Regions from separate parts of the Paraclostridium sordellii genome, predicted to be linked through region 1. Evidence: riboswitches for the same ligand, from Rfam matches in the RefSeq annotation. Region 1 holds a riboswitch; the other holds the start of a gene.
What was found. Region 1 has a riboswitch for cyclic di-GMP ahead of ATCC9714_RS02665 (methyl-accepting chemotaxis protein). Riboswitches for the same ligand answer to the same signal wherever they lie in the genome.
Positions count from the first base shown of each region.

Region 2: linked by a shared signal. The riboswitch ahead of ATCC9714_RS11315 (SpaA isopeptide-forming pilin-related protein) and the one ahead of ATCC9714_RS02665 (methyl-accepting chemotaxis protein) in region 1 are both predicted to bind cyclic di-GMP.

Region 1 covers NZ_LN679998.1:552,066-555,445, forward strand. The annotation lists gene ATCC9714_RS02655 (DUF4300 family protein) at 1-319, shown strand, start outside; gene ATCC9714_RS02660 (MgtC/SapB family protein) at 444-1,133, shown strand; cyclic di-GMP riboswitch class I at 1,414-1,490, shown strand; gene ATCC9714_RS02665 (methyl-accepting chemotaxis protein) at 1,647-3,380, shown strand, end outside.
Region 2 covers NZ_LN679998.1:2,359,528-2,362,907, forward strand. The annotation lists partial or broken gene ATCC9714_RS11315 (SpaA isopeptide-forming pilin-related protein) at 1-1,073, opposite strand, end outside; cyclic di-GMP riboswitch class II at 1,131-1,214, opposite strand; cyclic di-GMP riboswitch class II at 1,253-1,336, opposite strand; cyclic di-GMP riboswitch class II at 1,376-1,459, opposite strand; gene ATCC9714_RS11320 (DEAD/DEAH box helicase) at 1,524-2,978, opposite strand; gene ATCC9714_RS11325 (hypothetical protein) at 3,092-3,380, shown strand, end outside.

The DNA of each region.
Region 1 (3,380 bases):
AGCACATTCAGAAGCAATAATTAAAGAATGGAAAAAAAGAAATATATCTTTTATAGATAATCCTAATGTATCAATGATAAATGTATTTTTACATATACCAGAAGATAGCAATGCATTTGTAGGTCATGTAGGTCTTTTAGTTAAAGATAAAGATGAATTTTTATTTATTGAAAAATATGGAGCATCTCTACCATATCAAGTATCTAAATTCAAAAACAAAAATGATGTTAAGGCTTACTTAATGGATAGATTAGATGTAAATACATCAGATAATGGAGCTTCAAAACCTATAATTATGGAAAATGATAAATTAATGTAGAAAAAAACGTATCACTAACATGTGATACGTTTTTTGTTTAAATGATATTAAATTATAAGTAGAGGGTATATATAAATTATTAAATTTCAGTTTAACTAATAATTTATGGATTGGAGCTAAATTTATGAATATACAAGACATTATAATAAGGATTTTATTAGCTATATTTATTGGGGGAGCAATAGGCTTTAATAGAGAGAGAGAAAATGTATCTGCAGGATTTAGAACTCATGCTTTAGTTTGTCTAGGGGCTACTATAGCAGCATTGATTCAGGTAGAGTTAGCTCAATTAGCTTTAAATGAGATTACAACTACGAAAGCACTGTCTGGAGCCATTAAAGTAAATGATGGAAGATTTATAGGTCAAGTTGTATCCGGTATAGGTTTTTTAGGCGCAGGAACTATAATCAAAACTAAAGGTTCTGTCCGAGGTTTAACGACAGCTGCATCAATATGGTCAGTTGCTTGTATTGGAATAGCCATAGGAATAGGATTTTATAGAGTGAGTATTTTGGGAGGGATAAGTATAATAATAGTTCTTGTTGTTTTAAAAAAAATAGAAGAAAAGTATATAACTAAAGCTAGCACTATAAAGCTAAAAGTTAAATATATATCAAAACAAGAAGCTATTAGAGAAATTCAAGAATCAATTCAAGGATATCAAGTAAACGTTGAAGGTATAGAAGTTATTTCAGATGATGAATGTATATATACATTAAGAAAATCTAAGCTTGTAGGTATAAGTGAAATTATAAGTATATTGAGTGAAAATAAAAATATAATTATGGTAACTAAACTTGATAGTACAAGTTAAAAAGAGAGCATGAAATAATGCTCTTTTTTATTTGAAAATTTACAAGATTTTCAGGAAAAGTATAAAAATAATTTGAAACAATAGGTATAGATCTGGAAATTCTCTAGGTCGTGGAAAAATTTACAAAAATTTAACTTTTGTTATTTTGATTTATGCCGTATTAAAAAGTATATATAAATTTATTTGAAAATATTATTTTAGTCCCTAAAACAATTTTAGTAAATAAATTACATAATTAGAATTTATTTATAAGTATTAAAAGTCATAAATTATAAATCTACAACTATATAGGCAAACCGAAGTAATTCGGCGCAGCAAAGCTATAGGGACTTTTTAAGAAGTTAGTCAGTTACAAAACTTATAATTAAAAAGGGGGTTAACTGGCTTAAGTTAACTCCCTTTTATTTTTATAAATACTGATTAATTTGTTAGTTAAATTTTTAATAGGAGGTGTTTAAGTAACAAATAATTAAAAAACTGTAAAAAAACAGTCAAAAAACGGGAGAAAAAGAAATGAAATTTAAATTTGGACATATTAGTAAAGAAAAAAACAAAAGTATAAAGATTCAACTTGCATTAACTATTGTATGTTTTTCAGTAGTTTGTTGTCTATGTTTAGGAGCAATAACAAGTTACCTAAATTATAAGACATCTAATACAATTTTATCCAAAACAGCAGTAGAAACTACTAAACAAGCTGCAGATACAGTTGCCCAAAAATTAACAAATGTAAAAAATGCAGCAATACAAACTGGAATCATAAAAGAACTTTCTGACCCGAAAGTTAGTGTAGAAGAAAAACAAAATATAATAAATAGGCAAGAAAAATTATATGGGCTAAAATTAGGACAAATTTTAGACGTAAGCGGTAAAGATTTATTCAGTGGAAAAGATTATTCAAGTAGAGATTATTTCAAAATCTCTATGGGAGGACAAGCTTATATGGGAAGTCCTGTAAAAAGTAAAGTAACAGGTCAACTTACACTTGTGGTTGCAGCTCCTATTTGGGAAAATGGAGTTCAAGGAAGTAAAATAGTTGGTGTTGTAACTTTTGATACAGATAAAGACTTCTTAAATGATATAGTTAATAATATAAAGATAAGTAAAAATAGTTATGCATATCTTTTAGATAAAGAAGGAACTACAATAGCGCATAGAGACACTAGTTTAATAGGTGTTGAAAATACTATAAGAGATGCACAAACAAATAAAGACTTAGAACCTTTTGCTGAGGCAGATAAAAAACTTATATCAGGTGCAACAGGAAATACTGATGTAGAGTTAAAAGGAGAAGATTGGATACTAGGCTATGCTCCAGTAAAAAATAGCAACAATTGGGGTATAGGCGTTATGATAAATAAAGGTGATTTCTTAGGCCAAATGTATAACTCTATTTTTATAACAGTAGTGTTATCTATACTATTTATAGTAGTGGCATTTATAGTAGCAGCTAAATTTGCTAGTATGATAGGAAATCCATTAAAACAATGTAGTGAGAGACTTAAAAAATTAGCTGAGGGAGATTTAAACTCAGAAATACCAGAAGTAAATGCTGAAAATGAAATAGGCTTAGTTGCAGATGCTACAGAAAAAATAGTTCAAGACTTTAGAGCTATGATAAATGAATTGACAAATATATTAACAGAAATAAGTGATGGTAACTTAGCTGTTGATATGGATTGTGATAAATTAAGATCTTTATTTGTAAATGATTTTGAACCTATGTTATTAGCAGTAGATAAAATAGTAGAAAGTTTAAATAGTACATTATCACAAATAAATCTTGCAGGTGAACAAGTTGCAATAGGATCAACTCAAGTAGCAGAAGGAGCACAAGTGCTTTCTCAAGGTGCAACAGAACAAGCAAGTTCAGTACAAGAACTTTCAGCTACTATGAGTGAGGTTTCAGAGCAGATACAACAAACGGCTGAAAATGCTGAAAAAGCAAAAGCTATATCTGTGAAATCGAGTGTAGCAACAGATAAAGGTAAAAAACAAATGAACGAAATGATTGCTGCAATGGATGAAATAAGCAATACATCAAATGAAATAGGAAATATAATTAAAAATATTGATGATATAGCATTCCAAACAAATATATTAGCACTTAATGCAGCAGTTGAAGCAGCTCGTGCTGGAGAAGCTGGTAAAGGATTTGCAGTTGTTGCAGATGAAGTTAGAAATCTTGCTGCAAAATCTGCTCAAAGTGCAAAAGATACAGCTGAATTAATAGAAAAATCACTTAAA
Region 2 (3,380 bases), 1.6 Mb from region 1:
TTTATATCTTGGTTATTAGGGTTTATATCTAATGTATATGTAACTTTGTTATCATTTAAATTTACTATACCTACTGTATGTCCATTTTCATCTTTGGCAGTTTCATTAGTTCTACTATATTTTGATATAATTTTATCGTCATCTTTAGGTTTGACTATAGCTTTTGATGATATTTCTCCATCATGTTTAATTAAGCTTGCAATATTATCATATCTTGGCATTTGTTTTTTTATTATCAAATCATAACTTATTCTGTATTTATTTTGTGTAGTTCCAAAATTCACATAAAACTCATTACTCTGTAAGTTCATTTTACCTTTGAATTCAGATGTTACATTTCTTTCTTCTTGTCCATATTTAGTTTCATAAACTTTTATGGAATTTCTGACTAGTTCCATACCTTCTGGGATACTATCTTTTATATATGAATTATAGATATATCCATGCTTTTCATTTACATATATACTATACTGAACCTTTTTCCCTACTACTGGATTATTTATATTATTTATTAGAGTTCCATTTTCATAACCTTCATAGCCGTCTGGATTGTCTACTGATTTGTATATTTGTCTATCTATTATTTCTTCTGTTGGTGGATTTACTTCTTTTGGAGGATCAACTTCAATATCCATATACTGCACTGTTCCATTTAAATTCACTTCAACTCTCTGAGTTGTAGCAGATTCAACATTTTTAGCAGTAGCTTTTACACTCATATATCCTCCAATTGCATCATTTGCTCCTTCACTAAATACGGCAGTAACAGTTGTTCCATTTACTGTTACACTTTTAAAATGCTCCGGTGGATATTTGGGGCTTATATCTTTAAATACATCAGGTAATTCAAAAGTTATTACATCTCCATCTTTTATACTTCCTGGCCCATTTAAAGCTTCATAGTTTAAATTAAATTCAACTTGATCTCCTGAATCAACTTTACTCTTATTACTGGTTAATTTCAGTTTAATATTACTGTCAGCAAATACAGTTATACTTGGCGATATTATACTTAGTATCATATTTAGAATAATAACTAAGCTAAGTACCTTCCTGCCTTTCCTATCTTTCAAAAAATCACCTCTTTTTATTTTTTAAATTTGGAAATAAAAAAGGCTATACCTACAATTTGTAAATATAGCCGGTTGCATCACTAACTCCATATATTCCAGATGCCCAAATACAGAATATACTTCTTCGTCTCTAAATTATTAAGTTTTACTTTCAAATAAAAAAGGCTATACCTACAGTTTGTAAATATAGCCGGTTGCATCACTAACTCCATATATTCCAGATGCCCAAATACAGAATATACTTCTTCGTCTCTAAATCATTAAATTTTTACTTTCAAATAAAAAAGGCTATACCTACAGTTTGTAAATATAGCCGGTTGCATCACTAACTCCATATATTCCAGATGCCCAAATACAGAATATACTTCTTCGTTTCTAAATCATTAAATTAATTCACTTAATTTTACCAAATTTCGATATTTTTTGCAATCAAATTTATAGTTTATTAATCTAAATCGTATTGTCTCTCTTAACTTTAACAGGTTTCTTTTTTATGTATATTTGTTTATGTTTTTTTAAAAATATCTCACCTTTATAATTAAGTAAATCTACATAAGAGCATAGATCACTTATTTCAATAACTCCTATATCTTCATTTTTTATACCATCAATATTGCTAAAAGCTCCAACAATATCTCCAACTCTTATTTTTTTCTTTTTTCCAGCATTTAAATATATTTTAGTAACCTCACTATTTAACTTACTATCTTTTTTATTTATACGATTAGTTTTAAATAAATTTTTAGATTTCTCTTCAAACTTTCTTTTACCTAATTCTATACTCTCTTCATTTAAGTCCTTTAAATTTTCTATATTATATCCAATATATTCTTGTATATCATTTATAACACTCTCATCTTTTTCTGTTATAATAGTTATTGCTTGCCCATATTTGTCTTGTCTTCCAGTCCTACCTATTCTGTGTACATAATTTTCCTTATCTTTTGGAACATCATAGTTTATTACTAATGAAACATCATCTATATGTATTCCTCTACTTGCAACATCAGTGCTAACTAGTACATTATATTTTCCTTCCTTAAAATCTTTAATTACAAATATTCTTTTTTCTTGAGACATATCTCCATGGATTTGTGCTACAGAGAACTTATCTTGCTTCATCTTTTTATATAAATTACTAACTCTATCTTTTGTGTTTAAAAATATAATAGTGGTTTTTGGATTATTATAATATATTATATTCTTTAAACAATCATATTTTTTAATTGTTGTTGAATTTATTAATCTTTCTCTAATTTGAGGTTTATCTTTAGACTTATCATTTTTTATTTCTATAATATTTGGACTTTGTATATGTTTTTCGTAAACATATTTTATATCTTTATCTATAGTCGCTGAAAATAGACCAATATTACATTGTTTTGAAATCTTTTTAAATATAAACTCCATATCATCTATAAACCCTTTATTTAACATTTTATCAGCTTCATCTATAATTAAATATTTTAGATTTTTAATATCTATAGTTTCTCTTTTTATATGATCAATTACTCTCCCCGGAGTAGCCACAACAACATGAACTCTTTGTTTTAATTCATTTATTTGATCCTTTATAGGTTGTCTTCCAAATATAGCACTGCATCTAACTTTCTTAATTCTTCCTATATTAGATATTTCATCTTTTACTTGTATAGCTAATTCTCTAGTAGGAACAATAATCAATGCCTGAATACAGTTTTCTTCTATATTTATCATTTCACATATCGGTATTCCAAAACTAGCCGTCTTTCCACTACCTGTTTTAGACTTAACCACTATATTTTCGCATTTTATAAGCTTAGGTATAACCTCTTTTTGTACTTTTGAGGGTTCTTCATATCCCATGTTAAAAAGTGATTTTAATATATTTTTATCCAGGTTAAATTCATTAAATTTCGTTTTCATTATTACCACCTTATCTAAAATAAATTTCATTTTCATATAGTTATTTATTATAACACAACCTAGAACTTATATAACTTTTTAGCCATATATATAGTATACAGGGTTAATTGGAGGTGGTATTTATCTATACAAAAAAAGAATTTTTAGAATATATAAATGATTATTTAACTTGTTACAAACTCCAATCCAGCAAAAATAAATACTATCTAGAAACTATAAATTCAATAAATAAAATAATAAATGATATTCATAAAAGTTCAAATTATATTAATAGTTGTTCTACATTTTCCAACTTAGAAAATTCATATTGTATAACTCATAATATAAAAGCTGATTTAAAAAATGCTATGATTCTAGAGTATAAATTATTTACCAAATATATTAATAATATAAATAATATAG